Linked DNA regions of Bythopirellula goksoeyrii. The protein of the gene in region 2 interacts with the protein of the main gene of each other region in a pairwise test. Links are inferred from orthologs where the notes say so. Each region holds a gene or a part of one and is shown on either strand. Other genes may lie near its edges. The genes, in order: Pr1d_RS20430 and ctaD.

The links.
Region 1: the proteins of ctaD (region 2) and Pr1d_RS20430 interact in binary tests that used the Escherichia coli proteins (3 or more experiments, as listed by UniProt). The link is inferred for Bythopirellula goksoeyrii from one-to-one orthologs.

The regions. Positions count from the first base shown.
Region 1 is NZ_CP042913.1:5,174,060-5,189,384, reverse strand. The notes cover bases 12,094-15,047. They hold Pr1d_RS20430 (pyridoxal phosphate-dependent aminotransferase), read left to right. Parts: upstream 12,094-12,979; coding sequence 12,980-14,116; downstream 14,117-15,047. Other genes in these bases: Pr1d_RS20425 (formylmethanofuran dehydrogenase subunit A), read right to left, coding at 14,248-15,047; Pr1d_RS20435 (DMT family transporter), read left to right, coding at 12,094-12,902. Outside these bases: Pr1d_RS20495 (cytochrome c oxidase subunit 3), read left to right, coding at 1-518; Pr1d_RS20490 (cytochrome C oxidase subunit IV family protein), read left to right, coding at 570-1,046; Pr1d_RS20485 (ABC transporter ATP-binding protein), read left to right, coding at 1,105-2,043; Pr1d_RS20480 (ABC transporter permease), read left to right, coding at 2,208-2,999; Pr1d_RS20475 (SCO family protein), read left to right, coding at 2,996-3,667; Pr1d_RS20470 (DUF420 domain-containing protein), read left to right, coding at 3,820-4,317; Pr1d_RS20465 (hypothetical protein), read left to right, coding at 4,409-4,627; Pr1d_RS20460 (hypothetical protein), read left to right, coding at 4,653-5,156; Pr1d_RS20455 (YeiH family protein), read left to right, coding at 5,200-6,651; Pr1d_RS26385 (hypothetical protein), read left to right, coding at 6,704-7,012; Pr1d_RS20445 (BlaI/MecI/CopY family transcriptional regulator), read left to right, coding at 7,137-7,532; Pr1d_RS20440 (M56 family metallopeptidase), read left to right, coding at 7,743-11,786; more of Pr1d_RS20435, read left to right, coding at 11,991-12,093; more of Pr1d_RS20425, read right to left, coding at 15,048-15,325. UniProt on the Escherichia coli protein: Shows aminotransferase activity with methionine and histidine as substrates, and to a lesser extent also with phenylalanine.
Region 2 is NZ_CP042913.1:5,441,287-5,456,671, forward strand. What follows is about bases 6,296-9,309. They hold ctaD (cytochrome c oxidase subunit I), read left to right. Parts: upstream 6,296-6,695; coding sequence 6,696-8,924; downstream 8,925-9,309. Other genes in these bases: coxB (cytochrome c oxidase subunit II), read left to right, coding at 6,296-6,699; Pr1d_RS21560 (cytochrome c oxidase assembly protein), read left to right, coding at 8,921-9,309. Also shown: Pr1d_RS21525 (class I adenylate-forming enzyme family protein), read right to left, coding at 1-324; Pr1d_RS21530 (GxxExxY protein), read right to left, coding at 420-794; Pr1d_RS21535 (FMN-binding glutamate synthase family protein), read left to right, coding at 1,983-3,593; Pr1d_RS21540 (hypothetical protein), read left to right, coding at 4,087-5,334; Pr1d_RS21545 (hypothetical protein), read left to right, coding at 5,461-5,688; more of coxB, read left to right, coding at 5,752-6,295; more of Pr1d_RS21560, read left to right, coding at 9,310-9,739; Pr1d_RS21565 (hypothetical protein), read left to right, coding at 9,736-9,960; Pr1d_RS21570 (QcrA and Rieske domain-containing protein), read left to right, coding at 9,957-10,496; Pr1d_RS21575 (cytochrome b N-terminal domain-containing protein), read left to right, coding at 10,717-12,171; Pr1d_RS21580 (NAD-dependent malic enzyme), read left to right, coding at 12,362-14,023; Pr1d_RS21585 (alpha-keto acid decarboxylase family protein), read left to right, coding at 14,061-15,385. UniProt on the Escherichia coli protein: Cytochrome bo(3) ubiquinol oxidase is the terminal enzyme in the aerobic respiratory chain of E.coli that predominates when cells are grown at high aeration.

The DNA.
Region 1 (15,325 bases), 270 kb from region 2 along the record:
AGACGGACAAGACCGAAGAAGACACCGACCGCTTGAGTCTCGTCGATGATCTGCTCCGCAAGGTCGATGCCGCTGAAGTAACGCTTCGTAGCGAACCCGATTCGCCGGCCGGGAGGGTCAAGTTGTTCGAGCTTGCTGACGAGATTTACCCTCGAGCGAGCATCCACGAACATCGCCCCACGGCTTCCCACGCTACCACGAGCAATTCGCAGTTTCATTTGGTAGCGACTGAACAAGAATCTCCCGAGAGTGGCGGTCACCTGGAAGGTCTCAACGACAGGTATCCCTGGCTGAAACTGCCGATCATGATTCCCGGCGGCAATATGTGGGCGAGTACCTACTTCTTGCTCACGGGATTTCATGCCTTGCACGTGGTAGTGGGGTTGATCGCCTTCGCCATTTTACTTTCGATGACGCTCGACCGCGCTGCGTTTGGTACCATCGAAAACGTGGGCCTCTATTGGCACTTCGTCGACCTGGTGTGGATCTTTCTGTTCCCATTGCTCTACCTGTTTTAAGAATCAGTCATTACTTCATAGCCGCGATTCAACGAATCGCCGGGGCCTCACATGACAACTTCCGATCATTCACACGAAGAACATGCTTTCAACGCCGACAGCCACGAAGGGGAGCATCAACATGATATCCGCCTCTTCATCGGGATATTCATTGCATTGTGTGTGCTGACCACGATGTCGTTCCTAACCTATTTCCCCTTCTGGCGCACTCATGTCCCCGTGGAAGTCAGCCGCGCCTTCATGATGGCCGTCTCCTGCACCAAAGCGATGTTGGTGATCATGTTCTTCATGCATCTCAAATGGGAAGCCAACTGGAAATGGGTGCTTACTGTGCCTGCCAGCATTATGTCACTCTTGTTGATCTTGGCCTTAATACCTGACGTTGGCTTACGTTTTCGTCATGCTTCGCACCAGCGGATGATCCATGCAGCCGAAAGACCCGCCAAAGAAGCTTCCGAACATGCTGTTGACCATGCACCAGCAGAGCCTCACACCGAGCAACCCGACACGAAGAAACCGGCGGCGTAGCTTCAACCCAACCCCTTCCGACTGACCGAGCGGACTGCCGTCCGCACTGGTTTATGTAATGGCTGCCGACTCTGCGATTGAGATTTCCGCCTGTACCCATCGTTACGGTACGCGGGTCGCGGTCGATCAGCTCTCGCTTTCCATCGCGCAGGGCGAGGTATTTGTCTTTCTGGGTCCCAATGGCAGCGGAAAGACGACTCTCTTTCGTGTGCTTTCGACGCTGATTCCGTTGCAAGAGGGTGAAATTACTATCCTGGACAATGATCTGCGCCGATCGGCCAACGCAATTCGCAGCAAACTGGGGGTCGTATTCCAGGCACCGAGCCTCGATAAAAAACTTTCAGTCGCCGAGAATCTCCACCACCAGGGAAAACTCTATGGACTCGGCGGCAAAGAACTCAAATCACGCATCGATCAGATGCTCACCGCTGTAGGAATCGCCGATCGTGCAGGGGATCTCACCGAAACACTTTCAGGAGGAATGCGCCGCCGCGTTGAACTTGCCAAAGGCTTATTGCATCGCCCGCAACTGTTGCTCCTAGATGAACCCTCCACCGGTCTCGACCCGGGAGCCCGTAGCGACTTGTGGAAATATCTGCATCAGATTCGTGAGTCCGATGGCGTAACAATTGTCCTCACGACACATCTTCTGGAAGAAGCCGAACGAGCCGACCGAATTGCGATCATGCACACCGGCAAATTGGCCGCATTGGACACCCCCGCTGCTTTACAAGCCTCGGTTGGTGGCGATGCGATCACCATCCGCACGCCGAGGCCCACTGAACTCGCCGATGCCATTCGGGTAAAATTCAATTGTGACGCCACCGTACTCGATGGCAGCGTGCGACTCGAACAACCTGAAGGGCACCAATGGATAGCCCGCTTGGTCGAAGCGTTCCCCGAGGATATCGAAGCCATCACCCTTGGCAAACCGACACTCGAAGATGTGTTCATTGATCGCACGGGCCATAGGTTTTGGAACGAAAGTCAGGAGTAGATTGTTATCTCGTTTGCAGTAAGAAATAGAACGCAGATGAACACGGATTTGGCAGATGAACGCAGATCAAAGTGATTGGTTTATTTTTCATCTGCGTCAATCAGCTGAATCTGCGTTTGTCCGCGTCCCATTTTTTTTGCATGAACTGACGCTAAAGGGGCAATATGAATATCACTCAGGAAGCAACACCAGTACCCGCACTCCCCGTGGTCCTCACCTTGGCGCAGCGCGAACTCGTGCGCTTCTTCCGCCAGCGTAACCGTGTGATCGGTGCGCTCGTGCAGCCGATCATGTTCTGGGCATTGTTCAGTTTGGGCCTACGCGGCAATGACCTAGGTTTCGAGTTTTTCTTTCCCGGCACAATTGCGATGATCCTCTTGTTCACAGCCATCTTCGCGACGATTTCAATCATCGAAGATCGCCGGGAAGGATTCTTGCAATCGGTCCTCGTGGCGCCCGCTCCGCGCTGGGCGATGGTCTTTGGAAAAATAGTCGGTGGGGCAGCCATTGCACTCTTGCAAGCCCTGATGTTTCTGGCACTAGGCTGCGTGACACTTGGATTGCCCGGTTCACCGCTCGACATCGTGATGTCGGTCTTTCTCATGGCCGTTCTTGCTATCGCACTCACCGGCTTGGGATTCTTTCTTGCCTGGCGGATGGAATCAACTCAGGGATTCCATGCCATCATGAGCGTGTTCCTGTTTCCCATGTGGTTGCTCTCGGGGGCTTTATTTCCTGATGATCCAGAAAGCTGGATCACGCTTATCTCACGTTTTAATCCTCTCACCTACGGCGTGGCAGGTTTGCGCCACTATCTCCACTTCGGCGATGAGAGTATGGTTAATGTATTGCCCAGCTTGCCGGTTTGTTGGGCAGTCTCGCTAGCGTTTGCCACACTCATGGTAGTGCTTTCCTGGCGTATCGCCGCGACCCGCACGACAGGAGATTTGCTGTGAAAAGTAGTATGCTCCCCTATTGGTTATCGCTCATGGTGCTCTTCGTTGGCAGCTATGGCATTTGGACCTGGTACAAAGTGCATCAAATTGAAGCGGAGCGTTCCGTGGGGGGAATTCAATTCGATGGCCCACCTCTGGAGGAATTTGAACTCACCGAGCGCAGCGGCGAACCCTTTCGTTCAGAAGCCATGAAGGGCAAGGTTTGGGTTACTACGTTTTTCTTCGCCAGTTGCCCCGGCCAATGCCCCCGACTCAACGCCAATATCAAGTTTCTGCACGATAAGCCTGAACTGGAGGACGTCACTTGGGTAAGCATCACGGTCGATCCCGACAATGACACGCTCGAAGTACTCAGTGAATACGCCGACCGATATAAAGCAGATCCCGAACGCTGGCTCTTTTGCACGGGTGATTTCGATTACATCAAGCGCGTTGGCGAAGACATCATGAAGATGCCCGTCTCCTGGCGAGGACACAAGGACTACGCCGTGGTGATCGACCGCGCGGGCAAGGTCCGCGGCATGTACGACGCCACCAGCATCAGCCAATCGGAAAAACTGCGCAAGTTGCTCTTGGAATGTTTAGCGGAGGATCCACCTTCTGAGACTTTCTCCAACGAAATCGCTTCGGCAAAGAACCGTGGCCTCCCGGCCACGGCTAGTAAGTGAGTAGTAGTCGCTAGCTGTCATCCCGATGGGAGCTCCGCGACCAGAGGGATCTGGGTTGCAGTACGGAGAGACATCGATAGCGAGTAATTGTTCCAACTAGATTCCTCAGGTCGTACAACTCCCCTCGGAATGACAGTTCGCCTTTCAATTCTATGAATCCACTATTCTCACTTGCCGTCAATCCCCTGGTGCATCTCAACGCGGTTCTCAATTCGATTGCCACTGTCTTGTTGGTCTTGGGATTTGTTCTTATCAAGCGTGGCCACCGACAGGCGCATGGCTGGGTGATGCTTTCCGCGTTTCTGGTCTCCTGCCTGTTCCTGGTGAGCTACCTGACCTATCACTATTCCGCCGGCAGTGTGCGATTCACGCATCCCGGATTCGTCAAAGTCGTCTACTTGGTGATCCTTGTTACTCACGTCGTGCTGGCCATGACCGTTCCGTTTCTCGCCGCAGCGACGATTGCCTACGCCTTGCTGGGCACGGGTTTCAAGAAAGCGAGCGAACTGCCAGCAGAGGACCGCAGCCGCTATCTGGCCAAGCATCGCAAAATAGCCCGCTGGACGCTGCCGATTTGGCTCTATGTGTCGATAACCGGCGTGGTCGTCTACGTAATGCTCTACCACCTCTGGCCACCCGCCGATCTCTGATCTAAAATAGAGGCACAGGATAATGAATATGCCTTCCAATATGCCGCAATCAAGACACTGGTTTCATATAGCGATGTTCGCATTTGTCTGCATGGCTATCGCGCTCCTCACCTCCGACGCAATTGCCTGTCCCACCTGCAAGGACGTGTTGGCCGACGACGATCCTCTCTCCCAGGCACGAGCCGCCGGCTACTTCTACAGCATCCTGTTCATGATGGCGATGCCCTTCGTCTTGATCGGCACTTTCGGCGGTGCAGCCTACCTCTCGATCCGCCGCGCCCGCCAACGCGAACTCGAATCGAACGTATAGCCGCGACCCCGCAGGAGGGCGCGTCATGCCTGCTCCACAAAGTAAACATTGGTGCATCTTCTTCGTTGCCGTCGTCGGCTTACTTCTCATTGTGGTAGGGCTCTATTTCGCCGCGATGAGCAATCCTCAGCGGTATTCTTTGAACGTCGAAGAGGATAGGAAAATCAATCTCTTCGGCGGCTTAGGATTGGGTTGTACACTCACTGGTCTGGCCGTGCTGATGACAGCCGTAGGATACAACACGAGAACGATCCCCTCTCAGTATAGAACGAACACAAATAGAGGTCTGGGTGTAGGCGTCCTGCTTCAGTTAATTGGGTTGCTACTTTCATTGACTGGAGAAGTGAGTGTCCTGATTGCAGTTGCTTTTGTCATCGCTAGTTTGCCGGCAATGGTTTGGGGCTGTATGAATTACGCGCAAGGCAAGGGATTTTCAAGCAACGTGAGATGGCTCGGTATTCTTGGAATGGTCGGCTTGATCCTGCTCATGGTATTGCCGAACAAAAATTCGATACCAATTGACGAATAACCTTTTTCGTCAAATGGTGTTTGCACTCTTTACATGGGAAATCATGCCTGAAACAGCAAATGAAATCGATCCACCCCCCTCGACGCACCCCAGCCTCTTCACCGAACTACGCACCTCCGAAGATTGGTGGGCTGTCTGGTGTGGTGCAATTCTGCTCGCACTCTCGTTCGTCGCCGTCTGGTGGAGCAATGCGCAGCTTCTTTCCGAGTTGCCACTGAGTGGCGATCCGGTCGAACTCTCCAGCCCGTTGGAAGCCTGGCTCGCCAAGCCCAGTTCGTGGCGCAGCAATCCACTCAATGCATTCTCACAATCAGACAGTTCAAGAACTCTACCTATCAGCACCATCCCAGGAATTGTCGGCGCATTTGCAGTGATCGGGGTGCTGTTCGCGCTGGCGATTCGCTTACGTGGCAACTCAGCACGTGATTTTTGGAAGGCGTTTCCCTTAGTTTTCCTGCTGGCCACATTGGCCTACGTCATGGCCGGGCAGAGTGTCATCAAAGCCTACAATTTGGAGTACGCCCTCTGGGCGCTTGCCGTCGGCTTGATCATTTCCAACACGGTCGGAACGCCTGCCCTACTCATGCCGGCTATCCTAACCGAGTTCTACATCAAGACCGGCCTCGTCCTACTTGGCGCCGAAGTGCTCATGAGTCGTCTTCTGGCCCTTGGGCTACCCGGCATCTTCGTCGCCTGGGTCGTCACCCCGATCGTACTGATCAGCACATATATCTTTGGTCAAAAAGTGCTCAAGATCGAGTCGCGATCGCTCAATATAGTTATCTCCGCCGACATGTCCGTCTGCGGGGTCTCCGCCGCAATTGCCACCGCTGCCGCCTGCAAAGCCAAGAAGGAGGAACTCTCGCTGGCCATCGGCATGTCGCTCACATTCACCGTCATCATGATGGTGGTCATGCCCGCGATCATCAAAGCGGTTGGCATGGACGAGATTCTCGGCGGGGCCTGGCTGGGGGGAACGATCGACTCCACCGGTGCCGTCGCCGCCGCTGGTGCCGCGCTGGGGGATCGTGCGTTGGAAGTGGCCGCAACCGTAAAAATGATCCAGAACATCCTCATCGGCGTCGTCGCCTTCGCGGTTGCCATCTACTGGGTGACATGTGTTGAGAAAGACCCCGAGGGGCATCGCCTTGGTGCTATGGAAATCTGGTATCGCTTTCCCAAGTTTGTCATCGGTTTCGTCCTGGCGTCTGCGGTGTTCTCGCTCCTCTACGTAGGACTCAACCACGGCCCCGAACTAGTCGACGCCACGATCCAGGGTTCTACCAAGACTCTGCGCGGCTGGTTGTTCTGTCTTGCCTTCGTTAGCATCGGCTTGGAAACCAATTTCAGAGAACTGACGCCCTATCTTCGCGGCGGCAAACCGCTCGTGTTGTACTTATGTGGCCAGACGTTGAACTTGTGCCTGACCCTATTCATGGCCTGGCTGATGTTCCGCGTAATCTTCGCCGATCACATCAACCAGATGGTTCCCTAGCAGTATGTCAGAAATCTCTTCAAGTCATTCCCGCACAGGCGGGAACCCAGAGTTGAGACGTGACACCTGGATTCCCGCCTGCGCGGGAATGATGGGCTTGCTACGCTTACTAGCAGTCATCTGTTTGATCGCCCTCGGTTGGCTCGCCGTGTTGCCCTGGCTCGCAGAACAACCTCGCATGAAGTCCCACCTCGACTGGCTCGAAGCTGAGAAGATCGACCCCAGCGCGATGTACTATACCGAACTCGAAGCAATGGAAGTAATCCTCCACCGCGATCGCCAACCGTTTAGCCGCATCTCCGTAGGGGAGCGCTCCCCATGCACTGCGCCCTCCGTTAGCCGCGCCTGCCGAGTAAAATGAGGCGGAGCGAAACGCGTCATCAGAAAACCTTTTCAAAACCCGAGGACATGTCTTGACAGCCACCCCGTGGTGTCAATATATTAACACATGTCAATCGATTAACACCTGCGATAGGGACTCAATCGTGCCCAAAAAGAAACCGGCAACACACACTCTGGCAACCCGCGAACAGCAGATCATGGACGTGATCTACCAACTGGAGCGAGCCTCCGTCGCCGACGTGCGCCAGCGCCTGGCCAACCCCCCCAGCTACTCCGCGGTCCGCACCATGATCGGGCACCTCGAGCGCAAAGGCCTGATCCGTCGCGACCGGTCCGACGTGAAGCACTATTATTCACCCGTCCAGTCGCGGCGCTCCGCCAGCCGCTCGGCACTGCGGAGTCTCATACAAACGTTCTTTCCAAACTCGCCCGGAGATGCTTTGGCCGCCCTGATTGATGACTCGGCAAAGCATCTGAAGGAAGAAGACCTGGACCGATTGCAACTGGCCATTCAGAAGGCACGGAAACAAGAGAAGTAACCCAACGAGTTGCCGGATCGTAGCAAAAAGGTTTGAACATGAAGAAACAAAGAAGCAGTGGAAGAAGAAATAGGCCGCAGATAATCGCGGATTTAGCAAATTAACGCGGACGGGTTGTTGTTCGAATGGAATGATCTGCGCACATCCGCCCAATCCGCGAATATCCGCGGTCCTTTTCTTCTCAAGTACCTATAACAGCGATTCAATATCATGAGCCACGATTTGTTCTCCGAATACTTTATGCTCGATATCATTCTGAAGTCGCTTCTCTTGATGTCGATAACTGCGGCTGGAGCTTTCCTTCTTCGATATCGTTCGGCGGCGACCATTCATCGCTGGTGGGTTTTGGGATTTTGCGGGTGCCTCATCATTCCCGTCGTTGCTCTTATTTCTCCAACTTGGAATTTGCCGATCTTACCGACCTTGCCGCTCGCAGAAGAGCCTCGATTCTCTGTCCCCCCGCCGAGAATAGAAAAGCAGGCATTGCCAACTGCAGGCAGTCTGGTGGCACGCGTGCCAGTTCAACAAGTCACGCCTGTCAGCAAAGAAAAGTCACACACCCCGGCGAAGATTCGACAACCAACATCAGAGAATCTGTCTCCAACATCCGGGTCCCCTCGGTTCTCCTGGACACTTCTCCTGGGAGCTTTTTGGTTTGCCGGAACCCTAGCTTGCCTTCTTCGCACAACATGGCAACAAGTATCGCTGATGCGCTTGTTGCGTCGCTGCACCAAGGTTTACGAACAATCATGGAAAATCGCTCTGCAGGAAGCGGCAAGTTCGCTGGGACTGCGCCGCCAAGTAACGCTGCTCAAGCTACTGGAAGCCCAATCGCCTTTGACCGCCGGTCTCGTTCGCCACACCGTGATTCTACCGCGAGATGCTGATCAGTGGTGTCCACAGCGTCGCCGTTTCGTACTGCTCCATGAACTGGCCCATGTGAAACGGCACGACGTACTCGCTCAGTTGATAGCCGGACTTGTATGCGCACTTTACTGGTTCAATCCCCTTTGCTGGGTCGGCCTCTTTCAAATGCGCAAACTGCGAGAACTGGCCTGCGACGATCTGGTGATCGCCTGCGGCCAACCTCAGACCGACTACGCCGACGTGCTGTTAGACGTCGCCCGCTCTTATCGCCATCGCACCCTTTCCACCGTCGTCGGCATGGCCCATAGCTCCAATGTGGAGAATCGTATTATGGCGATTCTCGACAAGGCCCGGTCGCATGTTTCGCTAAGCCGCAAAGCGGCTCGAGTACTGTTGGTGGCGGCAACGGCGCTGGTGCTAGTAATTGGTTCAATGCGACTGGAGTCACAGGCGGAGCCTGTCTCGAACCTACTTGCACAGGAAGCCGGAAACGATAAGACGGCCGAATCGAAGGTGCAAAACGATTTGCTTCGAGAGATGCGCATCCGCATCCTCGACGACGGAGGGAAGCCGCTGGAAGGTGCGATGCTGACCGTTGGGATTTGGTATCCCGAAGGGTACGAAGGCCCACGCACGGAAAAGATACACACAGCCGACGCTGACGGGACAGTGGTGCTTCAAATACCGAAACGGCTCCACATTCTTCGGCTATGGCCAAAGCAATCGGGATACGTCGGTGAGTTCAAGAATTTTTCGGAGGGAAGCCACCGGGATGGCGAGTTGATTCCCGACGAGATCGAATTTCGGCTAGCAAAGGGGCACAATCTTGGCGGTCGCATTGTCGACTCGGAGGACAATCCCATCGAAGGAGTCCATGTTCGCGTGCAGGTCGAAGACAGCTCTGAATCGATCAGCACTTGGTTGACTGATTCGTTCGGACAGCCAACAGTAAAGACGAATGAAGAAGGGCGGTGGAAACTTAATTCAGCACCGGCGCATCCTGATGGGGGGACCGACTATTCATTTTATCTAAAACTCAGTCACGACGACTATATCAGCGACGTGAACTGGGGTGACGTCCAAAAAGCACAAGGTGTTGGTGCTGCCGAGCTTCGTAGCGGCGAAGCGACGATCATTCTCCAGCGGGGAAAGTCCGTATCTGGAATCGTCACCGACCACGAGGGAAACCCAGTTGAGAAAGGGTGGGTCGTTTGGAGCGATGAGCCGTACTTCTATGACGGTGTATACGAGAAGGAGGTCAATGCGGACGGCACCTTCCGCACACCGCCGCTCTCAGCTGGAAAACACCCGATCACGATAGTAGCCCCCGGTTTTGCAGCACAGCGGCGTATGGTTGAGGTAGGGAATGATTCGAAACAATTACGTTTCGAGCTTCGGCCAGGCAAGCGCATTGAGATCCGCTTCGTAGACACGTCTGGCAATCCAGTCTCCAAGGTTGGGGTGTATCTCGCCAATAGCAGCAATCCGGATACCTGGAACGGTTCGAATGCACTTCACAATCACAAACACCCAAACGTCCCCGACTATGGTGTTCCTCGAAGGGCGGATGAAAACGGTGTCTACGTGTGGGATTGGGCGCCTGAAGAACCCGTCAAGTACAGCGTTGGCGCAAAAGGCTTCGCTCCTCAAGAGATTTCCCTCGTTGCCAAAAGCGATCCCCACATTATCACGTTGGCGGACGCGCGGGTTGTCGTTGGTACGGTGAAAGATGCCACGACTGGTGAGGAAATCGAGAAGTTTCAGGCCATGCCCGTTATTGTCTTCCGCCCCAACTTTTTCAGCACACGCTACTTGGATACAAAGCAGGGGGCCAACGGCCGCTACGAGCTGCCTCTAACGGGTAGTGGCGACCTTGAGGATCGCTATCGCGTTCGTTTCGAAGCAGATGGCTATCGGTCTATTGTAAGTGATCAGTCGTATGGCCCGCTGGATGGACGGGCGATTCACAACGTCCAACTCGAACCGGCAGCTGCTCGTGAGGGTCGAGTTGTCGATGCTACCGGCGCGCCGATTGAGGATGCCATGGTGATCGAGGGGACTCCGACTTGGGTTCCCTCAACGAGCAATGGAGAGCCGGATGCCTATGGAGAGCGAATCGTGCGGACCGACAGTGGCGGTCGCTTCGTTTTGAACGCAACCGCCGAACTAGTACGAGTCCGTGTTCTGCACGACCTTGGCGTCTTTGAAAAACTCTTCGATCCTGAGGAGGACTCGATCGGTGACATGCAACTCCAGCCGTGGGCAAGCATCTCGGGGAGATTACTGCAAGATGGCAAGCCAGTTGCCGGTCAATCCATCTATTTTTCTCCCATGCCGAGCGGACAACTTGGAGAACCACGTTTTCAGGATTCTTATTATGCGCAATCAGACGATCAAGGGAGATTCCAGTTCGATCGCTTACCACCCATCCAAGGTAGCCTCCGCGCCTCCCTCGGCCCTTGGCAAGATTCGCCGCTGACTTCAAGTCCCTCGATGCCACTTGAACTCAAGCCTGGCGAGCAGCGAACCGTAAATCTAGGTGGCGAAGGAACGACGATCACCGGCCAAGTGGTCGAAACTGGTCGCGAAGATACGAAACTCAGCAAGCAATGGTCGCTGAATTACTTGATTTCACGGGATCGAGGAATCGACATACCAGCTCAGTTTGCAAGTTGGAGTTTCGACCCGAGCGATGGTGTTCAACCCTCGTGGTTGCGTAATCCAGGATTTCATGATTGGCTTGGGACTCGCGAAAACTATTTCGTCAAACTATCACCCGAAGGGGACATGCAAATCAACGGCGTCCCACCGGGAACCTATGATCTCGTCCTGCAACTCTACGAACAACCCGCCGGCTGCCTCGTCGAAACCATCGGCTCAAAAGTGGTAGCGGTCGAAGTCACTGAGTCCGACCAAGCCACCGGCACCAAAGACCTCGGCAAGATTGAGGTCCCCTGTCGAGCCGGACCCCGCGTCGGTGAGAGCATGCAGGTATACAAATTTCTCGATCCCAGCGGACAAGAACGCACCATCTTCGATATGAAGGGGCGCTACGTGTTGATGCACGTCTGGGCAAGTTGGTGTGCCTCTTGTCTCGAGCATATGCCCGAGATGAAGGCCACGCTCGATGACCTGTCTGAGCAGCCAGTCACTTTCGTGGGCCTGAACATCGACAAGGACCGCGATCAGGCCAAGCAACTCGCCGAGCGTAACGGCTGGAACTGGTCACAAAATTACCTCGGCGACGACTCCGACATGGCCCGCCAACTGGCCATCAGTTCCGTACCGACGTATTTCCTCATCGGGCCCGACGGCCTGTTGGTCGCTTCGTCGATTGAGTGGTCGGAGATCAAAGAAAAGCTCCGGTCTGCGCTCGAACAGGAATAGTCTCTCGCAGAGGCGTGGAGACTCAGAGAAGAAAAAAACTCTTCTCTGCGACTTTGCGCCTCTGCGAGAGATAATATGTCTTTGTCACTCCTCACATAGCCGTGAGTCGGGTATTCTGCATTCTTTTCCATGTCCATGTTCGAGTCGATCCGGCTCACCATTTTTCATTCCGCAATCCGCTTTCCCCATTCCGCATTCCCCTCCATGCCCTACCTCAGTTTCTTGTTCATCTGTCTGACCTGGGGCACCAGCTTCATCCTCATGGATCGCGCGGCGGTGGCGCTCGGTCCGCTGACCATCGGCATGTGCCGCCTGTTGGGTGGGGCCTTGGTGCTGAGCCTCGTGTGGTGGTGGAGAGGGCCCCGAGTACGAATCGCTCCGAGTGACTGGAAGCATGTACTCTTTGTGGGTGCGCTCGCCAATGCCTGGCCATTTACGGTATTGCCCTACGTGATGACCCAGGCCAACGAGCATGGTTATTTCGGTTTGATGGTCACACTCGTGCCCCTGGTGACAATCCTGGTTTCAATCCCGATGCTGGGAATCTGGCCCACGGCGCGGCAGATGATCGGCGTGATCGGAGGGCTGATTTGTTTGGCGGGAGTTGTACACGATGGCGCGCAGCGGGGCATCTCACCCTGGGTATTGGCGTTGGCACTGACGGTGCCCGTCACTTACGCTGCTGGGAACACGTACATCAAATGGAAACTCGACCACCTGCCGTCGTTACCGCTCACCGTGTTGTTCCTCGCCTGCGGAGGGGCGCTGTTGGTGCCACTGCAGTTCGCAACCCGGTTCCTCGCCGAGACGGGGTTGGGTGGACCGTCAAATCCTCACGGCTGGCCGATGGCAATCATATCGATTGCGCTGCTAGCCGCCTTCAGCACGGGACTGGCTATCTTGTTGTTCATCCAATTGGTAAAACACCAAGGTCCATTATTCGCCGGGATGGTCACGTATGTGATCCCACTGATCGCCATCCTGTGGGGCCAATACGATAGCGAACAACTCACGACACTACAAATCGCGGCGATGGCCGGCACTTTGGCAATGGTCGCCCTGGTGCAATGGGGCGCCGCAAAACCCACGCTACCGCAGCAGGAACCGTTGGCGTAAGATAATACGCTGAACCGGCGACTCGTCGAGTCGCGGCTACCACATTCCCAATTCCGCAATCCGCATTCCGAATTCAGATGTCCCATCCCTGGCTCGCACAACGTACGAACGACTTCGATAGCTCTGGCATCCGCAAGGTGTTCGACTTGGCGGCGAAGATGGCCGACCCGATCAATCTTTCGATTGGCCAGCCCGATTTCCCCGTGCCAGACGCTGTGAAGGACGCGGCAGTCGACGCGATTCGTGGCGACAAGAATGGCTACAGTCTCACGCAAGGGATTCCCCCCTTGCGCGAAGCACTCCAGGCGCGTGTCGATGCCGAGTATGGACATACCGATCAGCGCGTGTTGGTCACTTCCGGCACGAGTGGTTCGCTCGTGATGGCGATGCTGGCGCTGGTTGATCCGGGCGACGAAGTCATCTTCATGGACCCCTACTTCGTGATGTACCCGGCTCTGGTCCGTATGGTAGGCGGCAAGTGCGTGATGATCGACACCTATCCAGATTTCGCGATTGATCCAGACAGGATCGCCGCGGCCATTACGCCGCGAACGAAATTGATTCTAATCAACAGCCCCGCGAATCCTACCGGAGTCGTGGCGAACGAGGAAAGTATGCGGGCGGTCGCCGAGTTGGCCGCCAAGCACAATATTGCTCTGTTGAGTGACGAGATTTATCGCACATTCAGCTATGACGGTGTGCCTCCCAGTCCTGCCAAGTGGAACGATCAAACCTTGGTCGTAGACGGGTTCAGCAAAACCTACGGCGTGACGGGATGGCGGCTCGGCTGGATTCATGGACCGGCGGCGATCATCGATAAGCTCACCATGTTGCAGCAATATACGTTTGTCTGTGCACCGCACCCGCTCCAATGGGCCGGGCTGGCAGCACTGGAAACTGATATGGGCAAGCAAGTTGCCGAGTATCGCAAACGCCGAGATTTTGTCGTAGATGGCTTGAAGGATGCGGGCTACGAAGTAGCGCCCCCCGGAGGAGCTTTCTACGTTTTTCCCAAGGTGCCTACAGCAAAAAAACGCGGGCCCGCAGGGCAGGGGAGTGGCGCCGATTTTGTCATGCGGGCCATCGAGCGGGAACTACTCATTATCCCCGGCAACATCTTCAGCGAGCGCGACACCCATTTTCGCATCTCCTATGCGGCCTCGATGGAGACACTAGAGCGAGGGTTGAAGGTGCTGCGGGAATTAGCGGAGTAGTAACATGTCATTCCGCGGGAGTAACACGACCGAGGAATCTGGGTAGAACCATCACTCGCATTCAAGTACGTGTTGATTTTGCCACCCAGATCCCTCTGGTCGTAGAACTCCCGTCGGGATGACAGAAGAACCTATTCCACTCCGTAGTTCGCGAAGTTCACCGAGTAATTGTCCTCGAACCAAGCCTGGATGTCTGGTTCGACTTCACGATCGTAGTCCGCATCGACATGCAGGATGTTCCCCTGCGGAGTGCTGCGGATCTCTCCTTGCTCGACTACAATTTCGCCCGCTTTGATCACCATGCGTGGGAGTTCAAACATCGTCTCCTGGTTTTCGTTCGGCGTGTAGATCGTGATATCGGCAGCGGCACCTAGTCCTAGGTGGCCCTTGTCGATGAGCCCCAAGATCTTAGCCGGGCCAGCACGGGTGATGATGGCGATTTCGTTGAGCGTGTATTCTCGGTCCAGATCAGCGAGTGATGATCGTTTCACGACATTTGGGTGGCAACTCTTGAGCATGTCGCTGCGATACGTACGATCCATCAAGAGACGAATGATCTGTGGATAGGCAAGAAACGATCCACCGTTGGGGTGATCGGTACTCATCATCACCTGCCAGGGATCCTCGACCATCAGATACCATTCCAGGCCGATGGCCCACTGCAAAGCATGAATGAGGGACTTGTTCTTGTATTCGATCGGAGAGATGCCGCAGCCGGCTTCCATCTCCACGTCGCAGCTAATCCATTTGCGACCGTAGAGATTTGCCAGAAAATGCCCCAAAGGCCCGTCGCCAGTCATGCTCGTGGTTTCACCAAACAGCACCTGCCCCACATCGACGGTCAATTGTGGATGGGTGTTGACGTAGTCCGCCAGTCCGGCGACCTTGCTGGAGAAGGTTCCTTCGTCGGCATCCCCGCCGCCATAGCTGTGGAACTGGATGTGCGTCAGATGTCCTCGACGATCTTCAAGGGCCCGCATGGTTTCGAGGGTCGTCTGCCAATTGCCGGGCATGCCGAGTTGATTGCAGTGAATGTGTACCGGGTGCGGCAAACGTAAGTCCGCAGCCGCCTGAGCGACTTCGCTAATGATTTGCCGTGGCGTTACATCGAAGTGGGGCACAGTATCGTCGAGACCCGTGTTGCGCGAACCGTTGCGTCCTTTCCAGGCTTCGACGCCGCCAGGATTTACCAGCTTCGGCGCGTAGCCT
Region 2 (15,385 bases):
ACTTACTTCCAGGGCGTGATCGATCTCGGGAGCTTGGTAGCGGTAGTTGAGCGGCGTGGCAACCAAACCTGCCTTGATACATGCCAGATAGAAAATCACGAGTGCCGTGCGATTGGGCATGAGCGTGGCGACCCGGTCTCCTGGTTGCAAACCCAATCCACGTAGATTCACGGCGACACGAGTACTGACTAAATCGAGTTCGCGCCACGTCCAGCCGAATTCAGCGGAGGCCAGTGCCACCTCGTCGGGATGGGCTTGTAATCCTTTTTGCAAGAGCTGGGATAGGGAAACAGGTTTCTCAAGCGTCGGCCCGGTCATTGGCATCGATTGGAATCCTTGGGGGTGGTGAGTGGTGAGGGAAGGCCGAAAAACTACTTCCCTATATTCGATTCGTTAGTTGCCAGGTCAGCGCGCGAGTATCAGACGACTACTCGCTTCCACTTCAACTCTGCATGTTTGAAATTCAGCAGGATCGCCAGTCGTAGGTTCGTAATTGCCAGGTAGCCGAGCATCTGGGCCATGTGGGTATCATGGAACGCCGATACCACTTTCGGATCCACGATGACCAAATCATCGACAATCAAATCCGGTATGAGCGTGCCGATGAGCTCCTCATCGTAGTGTACGGGAAATTCCTTTTGCTGCTCGACGCGATGCCCCCTTTTCTTCAGCTCGATCGCCATGGCCCGTTCGTAGAGCTTCTCGTCGAGCCCTGGTTTCAACGTGTTGAGCACTTTCATCGAAGCACCGAGGATCGATTCGCTCAGCTCTCGGTGGATCAGTTCTGTCTTCATAGAGAAGTTCTCCTCTTGTTTACCACGGATGACACGGATGGGCACGGATAAGATAGCGCGGGCCGAGAATCTACTTGAGCGATTCCCTGGAGCTTACGCTGACAGTCTACCCATTTTACTGTCGACGCTTCCAGCAACCACTCGTAGGGTCTTATCTGTGATATCCGTGCTATCTGTGTTATCCGTGGTCACCAAACCGGGAGGTTATTTCCCGGCCGCCGCTTAGTGGTGAGTGAAGCGGTTTGTTTGGGCGCAGGTTGAGCGTGGGAAGAAGATGCTGATTCTGCTAGTTTTTGCAAACGCGTTTTTTTATTAAATAATTCCCTCTTTCGTCGCCGGGCTGAATCGCTTCAACTTGTTGGCGGGACTTGAGTTGCGACGCAGCCGACATGGTCTCGCTGGCGGAGTTTTGTAGAACAAAACTCTCCGCTTTGCCGCCCGGCCGAGCTGATACTGCTTGAGACCACCACTAAAGAATTCTCTCGTGGAGGCACAGAGACGCAGAGAACTGCCTGGAATTCTGTACCAACTTTGGGGGAATTCCTGTTGTGTGGATCAGCCTGTACGCTGGTGTGGATCAGTGGATTCAATGGAGGACTCCTGGATTAGTTGCAGGATAGCTACACGCTCGCCCAGTTTACCAGAGTAGGTGGCCAGATTCAGTAAGGATTTTTGAGCCACGGATTGTCATGGAAACACCCAGCGCGATCGGTGGCGGCGACCGAATATCAGTTAAACGCAGAGATCGCCGAGGCGCAGAGGAGGAATCATAAGAATTCTCTGCGTACCTCCGCGACTCGGCGTCCTCTGCGTTTAGATAATTGGGAGCACCGATGATGATTTTGGCATGGTGCAACTCTCATTTTTTCCGTGTTCTTTCTGTCAAACTCTGTGGCTACTATAATTGAGCACGCTGACTGAGTTTGAATCGCTTGTAACACGATAGCCGCCATCGAGTATTTTGACTATACTAGGGCCTCGTCTCAATTGTTGCGAGTGACTGGGTATTCGCTTGCTGTCAATTCTCGGTGCTAATGAGAAATCTGGCCAGATCCCTCGGAGTACCTCGGGATGACAGTTTGTATCGCTTCTGTATTTGATGCATTGGAACTCCTGGATACACTCGAACTGTTTTTCAACTACGTACTCAGGCCAACGTAAGCTCAGCAAGAAAGCGGTCCCCTTATCATGTATGCTGCGGCTCGTGTCGTTTGTTTTATTGTTTTTCTCTTGGCGCTCTTGTGTGTTGCGTTGGGAGTGTGGGTCTCGCCGTATTTTTATTGGGGGTTGGTGGTGTTTGCCCCTCTCTCCTTGCTGGCGGTTTGGGATATGGTGCAGAAGAAGCACAGCATTTGTCGCAACTATCCGCTGTTGGGTCGTTTGCGATTTCTGCAAGAGGCGATTCGCCCCGAATGGCATCAGTATTTCATTGAGAGCGATACCGATGGTCGCCCCTATAGTCGGGTCCAGCGGACGCTTATTTATAAGCGTGCCAAGAACATCGATGGTTTGCAGCCGTTCGGTACGGAACTCGATGTTTACGGTGACGAATACGAATGGCTTACCCATTCGATTGCTCCTCATGAGAAAAGCGAGGAACACTTTCGCACGAACGTCGGCGGCCCTGACTGCAAGAAGCCTTATTCCTGTTCGCTGATCAACATCTCGGCGATGAGCTACGGTGCGATCAGCCCCAATGCGATTCGGGCACTCAATAAAGGGGCCAAGCTGGGGGGCTTCTATCACACGACCGGCGAAGGGGGCTTGAGCTCTTATCACAAAGAGAACGGCGGTGATCTCGTCTGGCAAATTGGCACGGGTTACTTTGGCTGCCGCAACGACGACGGCACCTTCAACTCCGACATGTTCGCCGAGCAGGCTGTGATTGACTCCGTGAAAATGATCGAGATCAAAGTCTCACAAGGGGCCAAGCCGGGGCATGGTGGTGTGCTTCCTGCCGCGAAAGTTACGCAAGAAATCTCGAACGTCCGCCGAGTCCCCATGGGACAGGATTGCATCTCGCCACCCGGCCACAGTGCCTTTCACACTCCCGTTGAAATGTGTCACTACATTCAACAGCTGCGCGAGCTCTCCGGTGGCAAGCCCGTAGGGTTTAAGCTCTGTATCGGCCGACCCCATGAATTCATGGCCATCTGCAAGGCGATGCGTTCGACGGGGATCCTGGCCGACTTCATTACGGTCGATGGGGCCGAGGGAGGAACGGGCGCTGCACCACCCGAGTTTTCTGACAGCCTGGGGACTCCCTTGCGCGAAGGATTGATTTTGGTACAAAACTGTCTCGTTGGCAGTGGCCTGCGCGACAAAATTCATATCGCGAGTTCCGGCAAGGTCGCCTCAGCGTTTCACGTTGCCCGCAATATGGGATTGGGAGCCGACTGGTGCAACATCGCCCGCGGGTTCATGATGGCCGTCGGCTGCATCCAGGCTCAGTCGTGTGACACCAATCGCTGCCCTGTGGGCGTCGCCACCCAAGACGCCAAACTCCAGCGAGCGCTGGATGTCGGCGACAAGAGTCAACGGGCATTCCATTTTCATCACAACATGATGGAATCCTTGTCCGACATCGTAGCGGCCGCCGGACTCGACCATCCCCAAGAATTCAAGCCGGCTCACTTCTGCAAACGAATGGGGCCAACGAAGCTCCGCACCTTTGAGCATGCCTACGATTTTCTGGAGAAAGACGAACTTCTCCAAGGAACCGACCATCCGCACTACAAACTCTGGTGGGAGGCAGCTTCAGCGGATACCTTTGCCGCGCAGGTGGATCTGATGAGCTAATCTATGGGCTGCTTCTGGCTGCCACTCGAATCCATTATTCTCACCACGGATGCGCACTGATAAGCACGGATGAAATTCTTGATACTGTCCTGTCTGTGCTACTAACGATTGACGTTTTCGCAGCTTGCAAACAAATATTTTGAAAACGCAGAGTACGCGGAGGCGCAGAGGAAGAAAACAATGGGAATTCTCTGCGAATCTCTGCGTCTTGGCGTCCTCTGCGTTTCAATGGTTTGTTTTGAACAGAAGAACGCAGCGGAAACGGAGGGCGTGAAAATCGCACTCCACTCAACAATGTCCCTTCTTCTCTGTTTTCTTGGTTTCCTCCTGTTCCAATTATTGGTTGTGGCTAGTGGCCGCGCTGGGTTTCGTCCGTGCTAATAGTTCGATCTCAATTTGTCTAGTTGACCTCAGAGGACCTCCGGTTTATCCTCAGAAAGCATCAGCAGGCGTTTGCCCACATTCGACTACTCTTGATAAATAGGATATTTCGATGAGTTTCGATCTTCTCACTTACCAACATGTAGGCGACAAGAAAAACTCAGATTTCTTTGAAGAGTACCGCGTCAAGATTTATGAACGACGCCTACAGAGCGGGCTCGATCAACTGCTGGGAAAAATGCGCGGCGTCGTGATTCAAGTAGAGACCGGCGATGCGATCTCCTATCTGGAAGAACTCTATTTGATGTCGCCCTATCGGTTGGCGGCTGCTTACCGCAGCGACACGCATAATATCTATGTGATGGTGTCCGAAACGCGGTTTCCGCGGATCTTTGTCATCGAGCCTCTGGACAAGAACTTCGAAGACGACGTCAAGCGGCTCAACATGATTTACCCGCTGGCGAGGGCCAAGCCGAACGCACGCTACATAGGTGAAATCTTCCACACGACGAGCGTACGCGAGACCTGCAAAGTGCTCGAGTCGCACAATGTGCGATTTGTCTATGATGGGGACGAAGAGAACCGCCTCTATACGAACAAGCCGTTCGCATTCACCGAGCCATCGGACTTCACTTTCAACCGAGTCGGCTACACCGAAGCGGACCTGGAAGACTACGACGAACTCAATTTGGGCACTCGCTTCGAGTTGACGCAAGATCAACTGGCGGAACTTGAGAAACAAGCCGAATTGGGCAAAGAAGCTGGCATTCATGAGTTGCTCCGAGGGATCGACCATATGGCGACGCGGATTCTGGCGGGTGAGCGCGAAGATGCCATCCTCGAGTTTCTCACGATGTCGAACTACTATTTCTGGGGCGCCTACAACATCCACGAGATGAATTCTTCGACCAATGTGAATCGCAATTCCCACGTCGAGGACGACAAAGAATCGCCGGCCAAGGTGTTCACCGCCAACAACACCCCTTCGTTTATCAATTCGTTTGAGAATCTCCCCATGCCGACTGAGGACTTTGTGAGAAACTTCGGTCGCCGGATGCACCACATTGCCTACGAGGTCGTGGACGGAGATCATCCGAGCGGCGTTAAGAACGTTGACTACGTCGTGGGAAAACTGGGAACACTCGGCGTCCCGTTTCTGGCCCACGTTGTTGGTGAATGCAAAGACTCGCCTGATTTGAAGCAGATCTTCTCGAAGCATTCCAAGTATTCGATTCTTATCACCGAATACGTCGAGCGGTGCCACAAATTCAAAGGCTTTTTCACAAAACAAAACGTGGCTTCGCTTACAGAAGCCGCTGGCAAAGATGAACGTTACACGCACGGCCATGTGTTTGATTAGTGGCGGATGAGTTTTGGAGCAGGAGAAAACAGAGAGAACGGAAAAGATTTGAGCAGGAATCCTTGGAGCACGATCATCATCATTTTTTAGCCACGGATTGACACGGATGAAACACGGAGAAGAAGAATGTCTGAACCACATCCGTGTTTCATCCGTGTCAATCCGTGGCTTATTGTTTTTGCAAGCCGAGAGATCGATATCATGAACAAAAGCCTTTTCACTCAACTCGCTGTGTTTGTCCTGGTGCTCATTGGGCTGAATTTCTTTTTTCATCTCCACATCTCGATCATCGGGAGTTTGCTCCTTACGTTGGGGCTCTCATTTGTTATGCGGCTCTTGCAATCGAATACGTAACCGAATAGGGTGTTTATTTCACTGGTCGTACTTGCAAGGGTTTAGAACTGAAAGACAGACGCTATGTTTCCTGTATTTCAGCCAGAATCTCCGGAAGCGCAAGCGATATACGATCTCTTTCTGTTAGTGCTCGCCATTAGCGCCGTCATCTTCATCATTGTGGCGGGGTTGATCGCCGTCGCGATTTGGCGGGGCCGCTCCCGAGCAACAATGCCCAAACAAGATTTTGGGAGCGAGAAAAGGGAAATCTACTGGATGGTTGGGCCCATCCTGGTCGTGTTCTGGATCACAGCCATCAGTGCCAAGCTCATTCTCACGGTGAACGCTTTCCCCAAGTTTCACCCTCAGGGACTTGACTCCTCTGAGGTCGAGGCTGACTTGACCGTTACGGGTCACCAATGGTGGTGGGAGGTCGAACACAACGACAGCGGCATCATCGAAGCCAACGAGATCTATATTCCCACGGGGAAGAAGCTACGGGTCAAACTGCAGTCGGCTGACGTGATCCATTGCTTCTGGGTTCCGCAACTTGCCCGCAAGATGGACGTCATCCCGGGGCGCGAAAACTATATTTGGCTCGAAGCTACAAAACCAGGCACCTACCAAGGTCGCTGCGCCGAATATTGTGGCAATCAACACGCCTGGATGGGTTTCAAGGTCTATGCCCTCGAACCTGAAGAATTCACCAAGTGGGAAGCGGGTGAAAAGGTTGCCCCCGGCACATCAACCGAGTCGGATGCGGTGAAGGGTGAAAAACTTTTCTTCGCCCACACCTGCTCGAATTGTCATACCGTCGAGGGGACCGTCGCCCAAGCGACTATTGGCCCCAATCTCACACGAATCGCATCCCGCAAGGAGATCGGCGCTGGCGTGCTCAAGAACTCGACTGAGAACCTCACTCTGTGGTTGAAGAATCCCCAGGCAATCAAACCGGGATGCAAAATGCCAGACTTCAAACTCACCGAAGACGAGGCGAGCCAAATCGCCGCATATCTGGAGTCTTTAGATTGAGCACCGACGTCGCCACACCCTACGAACCCGTTGAAGTGGACTCCACCACGGGATTGCTCTCCTGGGTCTCCACGGTGGACCACAAACGGGTGGGCATCCTCTACATTCTGCTGGCCGTCTTCTTTCTATTGGTGGGTGGCATCGAAGCGGTCTTAATTCGTACCCAGTTGGCGATACCCAACAACACGTTCCTGTCGCCCGAGGTGTTCAACCAACTGTTCACCATGCATGGCACGACCATGGTGTTCCTGGTGGGCATGCCGTTTTTCACCGGATTTTCCAACTATCTGGTTCCCCTGATGATCGGTGCTAAGGACGTTGCCTTCCCCCGACTCAATGCGATGAGTTTCTGGATGTTGCCCTTTGGGGCGTTCCTCTTGTACTTCAGCTTCCTCACGGGCGCAGCACCGAATGCGGGCTGGTTTTCCTATGCACCTCTCTCCACCAAGCCTTACAGCTTGGGACCGGGAATCGACTACTGGCTTGTCGGCCTCATTGTGATGGGTGTGGGATCGATCGCGGGCGCGATTAACATCGTGGCAACCGTATTGTGCATGCGCGCCCCCGGAATGAGTTTGCAACGCGTGCCGTTGTTTGTGTGGATCATGCTGATGCAAGCGATGTTGATCGTGGTGACCATTCCGCCGCTCAACTCCGCGATGGCACTGCTGTGCGTCGATCGCTGGTTGGAAGCGGCATTCTTCGAGCCGGTGCGAGGTGGTTCGGCCCTGTTGTGGCAACATTTCTTCTGGATTTTTGGACACCCGGAGGTCTACGTCTTCGCTTTGCCGGCGTTTGCCATGGTCTCAGAAGTGATTCCCGTCTTTTCCCGTAAACCCATTTACGGCTATGCCTTCGTGGCGGGGTCTTCGACGGTCATTCTCCTGCTGAGCTACAGTGTGTGGGCCCACCACATGTTTGCTGTGGGGCTGGGAACGAGTGCTAATATCTTCTTCTCCGCGATGACGATGCTCATTGCCCTACCGACCGGCGTGAAGATCTTCAACTGGACCGCCACCATGTGGGGCGGCTCGATTCGGCTCACCACGTCGATGCTGTTCGCCATCGCGTTCCTGATCCAGTTCGTGATCGGTGGCCTGACGGGCGTCATGTTTGCTGCCGTGCCGATCGATTGGCAAATGACCGACACCTATTTCGTTGTTGCGCACTTCCACTATGTACTGATCGGCGGGGTGGTGTTTGCCATCTTCGCGGCAACTTACTATTGGTTCCCCAAGATGACCGGCCGCATGCTCGACGAGCGGCTGGGCAAATGGCAGTTCTGGCTCTGGCTGGTCGGCTTTAATGGCACGTTCATGGTCCAACATTTCTTGGGTGCCATGGGAATGCCTCGTCGCGTCTACACCTATGCCGACAATCCTGGCTGGGCCCTGCTCAACGGCATTTCTTCGTTTTCGGTGATCTTCATGGTGGCGGGGACGCTTGTGCTCATCTGGAATATTGCCAAGAGCCTGCTCCATGGCGAAAGGGCAGGCAACAATCCTTGGGACGCCTTCACTCTGGAATGGGCGACGACTTCCCCTCCGCCAGAAACCAACTTTGACACACTCCCCGAAATAAAAAGCCGTCGCCCCGTTTGGGACCAGCAGCATCCCGATCTTGCCGACTGGAAGTTTGCCAAGACCCCCGAAGACCGTGGCCGTCGCCCCGATCGGGCGAAAGTCTGCGCCTGGGCTTTCGTGATTTCCGAAGCGGTGTTCTTTGTGCTGTTGTTGGTGACCTATGTCGTGTTTAACTCACAAGCCACCGGTGATGGGCCCACGGCAGAGAACTCGCTCGATGTGAATCGCACGGGTGTTTTCAGCTTGATCTTGATCGCCAGCAGCCTGACGTTCTGGATCTCGGAACGGTGCTTGCGAGTCGGACGTCGCGGGCCATTCTTGTTCTGGCTGGGGACAACTATCCTGCTAGGCATCACCTTTCTCATTGGCCAGGGCTGGGAATACTACGGTCTTATTGCTAACGACATCACGATCGACCGCAATCTGTTTGCCTCGACGTTTTTCACCGTCACGGGTTTTCATGGGCTACACGTTACCGCCGGCGTCATTGCTCTGGCGATCATGTACACCCTGGGCCGACAGAACCATCTCACCCAAGAACACGCCAAACCCTATGAGGCGATTGGCGTCTATTGGCATTTCGTCGACGTCGTATGGATCGTGGTTTTCTCGATCATTTATCTAGGAGTATTCCAGTCATGATGAGCGAAAAATTATGGTACTGGACTTCGCCGGTGTGGCTCGTGGTAGTCATGCTGCTAGTTGGCTATTTAATTCTTGCGCGCGGTCGTAGCCGTACTCAACTGGCAATCTTTCTGCTGGGGCTCATTGCCTTAACCTTGGCATTCGTATCACCTGTGGGCGTGTTGTCCGACGGTTATCTCTTCAGTGCCCACATGGTGCAGCATCTCGTGCTGCTCTTGGTGGTTCCGCTGTGCATTTTGCTGAGTTTACCCAAGCAGCAAATGTCACAATGGTTCAACCGCCCAAAGTTCGACCGCTTCGGCAGACTGCTGGCGATTGCATCGATCGGCTGGATTTGTGGTGTGGGCGCAATGTGGTTCTGGCATGTCCCCACCCTGTGCAGCACCGCCGCCCAGCGGCCAGCGGTCGGACTCCTGCGTGACCTTTCGCTCGTCCTGGCAGGTCTGGCGTTCTGGTGGCCGATCTATGCACCTTGCGCTCGCTACCGACTCGACCCCTTGCGCGGCATCGCCTATTTGTTCTCCGCCTGCCTCGGCTGCACGCTGCTAGGCATTTATATCACCTTCGCTCCACTCTCGGTCTGCCCGGTTTTCGCCAGCCCCGTCGATCGTATTGGGATTCTGAACTCCCTTTACGATGCAGGCATCACGCCGGGGATCGATCAACACATCGGAGGGTTGATGATGTGGGTGCCACCTTGTGTACTTTATGTGGGAGCGATCATCAGCCTGCTTAGCCGTTGGTATTCAGACGTCGAGCCAGAATCACCATTTGTACCCGGCCGAGCCAAACCAAGTGGGGTAACGCTATGAATGAATCGGAATCAACCATCAAAACCGATCAGGTTCCGCGTCCCACCTACGCACCTATCGCCATGGCGATGGGTACCGCGATGACTGTCTGGGGACTCATGGCACCAAGCCTCAACATCCACGCCATGTGGTACATGTCGATTGCTGGAGCAGGGCTTTCGACTTGGGCCATCAAGAGTTGGATTGGAGAAATCGTCCAGCAATGGGAAGCAAACCGATGAATAAAGAGTCAAACGACCAAACCTGCTGCCAAGATCTGGACGACCGCCGCTCGTTCTATGCTCGGCTCTCGATGATCCTGTCGGGAGTCATTGGCGCCTTGATCGTTCTGCCGGGAATCGGCTTTGTGCTGGCCCCAATTTTCAAGAAGACTGAACAAAAGTGGCGCACCCTAGGCAAAGTGGATGCTTTCAAAGAAGGGGCCACGGTGCTGGTTAACTTTGAAGACCCATCGCCCGAGAAATGGGCGGGTGTTACCGCGAAGACTGCCGCCTGGCTGCGACGGGTGGACGATGCCAAGTTCATTGCGTTCTCGATCAACTGCCGCCATTTGGGCTGCCCCGTCCGCTGGGAGGAAGGACCAGAATTGTTTATGTGTCCCTGCCATGGTGGTGTTTACTACAAAGATGGCACGGTCGCGGGTGGGCCACCACCAGAACCCCTCGACCGCTACCAGGTCCGCGTCCGCGATGGCAATGTAGAAATCCACACGGCTGCAGTCCCCCTGACTACTACATTGACATTTGATAAGTCTTGACTCAAGCATTTGCCCTAACCTGAAAAATAAAACCTGTTACCACAAGAACAAGAAAAGGAAGAAATAGAACACAGATGAACGCTGATTGGGCTGATTTTCGCCGATCAGAAAAAATCAAATCTGCATCAATCCGCTGAATCCGTGTTCATCCGCGGTCTATTTCTTCCCTAGATTATCTGATTTTTCGAAATAGTTGCCAAGTCACTGAACCAATTCATCCATGAAACAACAACTACAAGCCACATGGGACTGGATCGACAACCGCATCGGTTTTACCGAATGCATGATGCCTTACATTGCGCATACGGTCCCCCGCGACGCGCGCTGGTGGTATGTTTTCGGCAGCGCCACATTAACGGCTTTTATCGTTCAAGTTGCCACCGGCATTTGTCTGGCGATGGCGTATGTGCCAGGGGGGGATGAGGCCTATGAGAGTCTGAAATACATCACCGACGAGGCCCAATTCGGCTCCTTGGTCCGCGGCATGCACGCCTATGGTGCCTCGGCGATGGTCACCCTGGTGGTGATTCATTTGGTGCAAGTCTATTTGCACGCGACCTACAAGTATCCGCGCGAGCTGAACTGGATGACGGGCGTCGTGCTGTTCTTTGTCGTATTGGGGATGGCCTTTACGGGGCAGCTATTGCGCTGGGACGCCAACGGCGTGTGGTCGGTTTTCGTCGCGACTGAAATGGCGTCCCGCACACCCTACATTGGTCCGATGATCTCCCACTTCTTGCTAGGTGGCGAGACCGTGGGGGGGTCCACGCTCACGAGGTTCTTCGCCTACCACGTATTCATCATGCCGGGGATGATCTTCGCCGGGGTCGGTTTGCACTTGTTCCTGTTGTTTCGCCACGGCGTGTCGGAGATGCCCAACGTCGATCAGCCCGTCGATCCGGCGACCTACAAAGAAGAATACGAAGCGAGACTCAAGAAAACGGGAGTTCCGTTCTGGCCCAATGCCATGTGGCGCGACGTGGTCTTCTCGACCTTGGTCGTAGGAGTCATCGTCGCATGCGCGGCCATTCTTGGTCCCCCTGCCCTGGATGCATCCCCTGACCCGGCAAACATCCATGCTGACCCGATGCCTGACTGGTACTTCTGGTGGTACTTCGCTGTGTTGTCGCTGCTACCCCCTTCCTATGAACTCTGGTTCATCCTTGGTGTGCCGGTCCTTGGTTTCCTGGTGCTCTTCTTCCTGCCTCTTTTTTCCAACAAGGGCCACCGCGCCCCGAGCAAGCGGCCCTGGGCAGTTGGCATCGTGATTGCAGCTTTTGCCAGCTTCGTCGTGCTTACGGTTTATGGATACCGTGAACCCTGGTCGCCAGATTTCGGAGTGGAGGAATTACCGACGAGTGTGATAGGTGCCGAACAAGGCCCCGTCTTCGAAGGAGGAAAACTTGTCCATTCCAAAGGCTGTATGTATTGCCACGACATCAACGGCTACGGCGGTCATCGTGGACCCGACCTTTCGAACATTGGAGAGCAACTCACCCGCGACGATCTCATCATCCGCATCAACAACGGCGGCTACAACATGCCGTCGTTCGCCAGCAGCTTGAATTCCCAGGAACTCACCAAGATTGTCGACTTCTTGATGACGAGAGTCGAAGACAGGACTGAATCGAGTACCTCAGACAATGCAAAGGATCACGCGGATGATCGCGGATAAGAAGAGTGGTAACAATAGAGCCGAATGGCGAGAAACCCCAACTGTAGCTGGATTCGCAAGAATTCAGACGAAAAAATGATAAGGAGATCTTCGAATTGTTGCGTATCCGACTACCATTTTGATTCGCGGGCAAATTCCTCCAATCCTCAAGAGATCTTGAAAAATACTCCATCTAAATGAGACCAAAACAATGACTTCCCCTGTACTCAGCGATCCCGAAAAGACTGGCATCGACCGTATTGAGGACCCGTTGCTTAACAAGGGCACGGCGTTCACTCCCGAAGAACGACAGAAGTATCGGCTGCTCGGGCTGTTGCCGCCGCATATTGACTCTTTGGAAGAACAGGTCGTGCGGGCCTACGATGCCTTCAGTGCTGAAGAAACGGATCTTGACAAGCATATTTTTCTGCGTGAATTGCAGGATGAGAACGAAACCCTATTTTACCGACTTCTGCTCGAACACGTCGCAGAAATGATGCCGATCGTCTACACCCCCATCGTCGGCAAGGCCTGCGAGGAGTTCAGCCACATCTACCGTCGCGCACGGGGTGTGTTCGTCTCGTATCCCGATCGCGAACTGATGGATGACATCCTCTCGCACGTCGATCGAGAAATAGATGTGATTGTCGTCACCGATGGCGAACGGATTCTCGGGCTCGGCGACCAGGGTGCTGGGGGGATGGGGATACCTATTGGAAAACTTTCGCTCTATTCTCTCTGCGGAGGAATCCATCCCGCACGGACTTTGCCGATGCTGCTCGATCTAGGCACAAACAACGCCGAGCGCATTGACGATCCCCGTTACATTGGCTGGCGGCACGAACGGATCAAGGGCGCAGAATACGACAACTTCATCGAGCAATTTGTCGAAGCCGTCATGAAGCGGTTCCCCAATGTGCTGCTGCAATGGGAAGACTTTGCCTCGGTCGACGCCGAGCGAATACTCAAGAAATATCGCGACCGCCTCTGCACGTTCAACGATGACATTCAAGGCACCGCCGCCGTCACCTCCGGCACGATCCTGGCTGCCATTCAGTCGGCTGGTGGGAAGCTCGCCGACCAACGTTTCGTCATGCTCGGTGCTGGCTCGGCAGGGGTCGGTATCACGGGCCAATTAGTCGGTTCGATTGTTGCCAGCGGCAAGAGCGAAGCGGAAGCGCGAGATATGTTCTACGTCATCGACCGCAACGGCTTGTTGCACGATGGCCGCACAGATCTCGATGAGGTGCTAATGCCGCTTGCACAAAAGCAAGCCAACCTGGCAGGTTGGGACTGCGACACCAAAGGCTCGATCAGTTTTGCCGATGTGGTGCGTAATGCCAAGCCGACGGTCCTCGTCGGTGCCACCGGCCAGCAAGGGGCTTTCACTGAAGCCATCATCCGCGAGATGGCGAGTCACACGGAGAGGCCCGTCATTTTCCCCCTCTCGAATCCCACCTCCCATGCCGAAGCCATCCCGGCAGATCTTTTGAAATGGACTGATGGCAAGGCGCGAATCGCCACCGGCAGCCCGTTCGACCCAGTTGAGTACAACGGCAAGACGCACGTCATCTCGCAGTGCAACAACAGCTACATCTTCCCCGCCATGGGACTCGGTATCCTGGCGGCGAAAGCCAACCGTGTCACCGACGGCATGTTCACGGCCGCCGCCGAAGCACTCAAAGAATGCTCCCCGGCCCTTGCCGATCCTACTGCTCCACTCTTGCCGCCGCTAAGTAAGATTCGCGATTGCGCCCGGCACATCGGTATTGCAGTGGCCCGGCAAGCTCAACAAGACGGCGTTGCGCAAACAACCGTCGCCGAAGAGTTGGAGAAGCGAATCGATCAAACGATGTGGACGCCACAATACTGATTGATTCCCCACCGTTCCCACAAGATAAGAGGCTGACATGTCAGAAAATAACTGGACCGTAGGCAAATACCTCGCCGCTCGACTCGCTGAATTGGATGTCCTCCATTACTTTACCGTTCCCGGTGACTACAACCTAATCCTCCTGGATGAGTTTCTCAAGATTGACCAACTAAAGATGGTCTCCTGCTGCAATGAACTCAACGCCGGCTACGCTGCAGACGGTTATGCTCGCGCAACTGGCGGATTGGCTGTTGCAATAGTCACTTACAGCGTGGGAGGACTCAGCTTGCTCAATGCCGTTGCCGGCGCCTATGCCGAAGACCTACCGCTCATCGCCATTTCCGGAGCACCCAATACAAACTCTACCTCTGAGTATGAAGTGTTGCACCACACTCTGGGAGAAGTCGAGTACGATTATGTTCGTGAGATATTCTCTCGTGTAACTGCTGATGCAGTCACGATTCAACATCCGGCAGAAGCACCTGCGCAAATCGATCGGGCTCTCGAATCGGCATTGCGAACTCGCAAGCCAGTCTATCTTGAAGTCGCTAGCAACATTGCCGCGGCTTCCGTATCAGCACCCAACCCGCGAGACTTTACCACTCGGCTCCCCAGCGACCAGCGGTCTCTCGATAGTGCAATTGAACACGCCGCGACGCTACTCAATGCGTCGAAAAAGCCTGTCCTCTTGGCAGGTGCCAAACTGCGAGCCGGCAAGGCAGAAGCAGAGTTCAGTGCGCTCGCCGACGCCACGGAATATGCCGTTGCTATCCAGCCCAACGCCAAGAGTTTCTTCAGCGAACAGCACCCTGGCTATATGGGTGTTTATTGGGGGCCCGTCAGTACACCTGGCTGCTGTTCCATCGTCGAGACGGCAGACTGTTGCCTGTTGGTTGGCACTGTCTTCACCGACTACACCACAACAGGGCACACGACGCAGATCAATCTGGGTAACTCGATCCAGGTCCACACCGACTGCGTGCAGATTGCCGACCAGACCTACAGCGACTTGGCGATGAGCGATTTTCTTCAAGGGCTCACGAGCAAGCTCCATCGCAACAACACATCACTCAAAGCTTTTCAGCGAATCAAAGAAGACCGTCCACCAAATAAGAGCGGTTCCTCCGAAGAGCCATTGAGCACGCGGCAACTTTTCACCCACATTCAGCAAATGTTGCTCCCCGAATCTTCGTTTATCGCCGAAACAGGTGACTCGTGGTTCAACGGTATCAATCTCGCCTTGCCGCAGGGGAGCCGCTTCGAGATTCAAATGCAGTATGGATCAATTGGCTGGTCCGTAGGGGCCACACTCGGCTATTGCCTCGGTTGTCCCGAACGAAATGTGATCGCCTGCATCGGTGA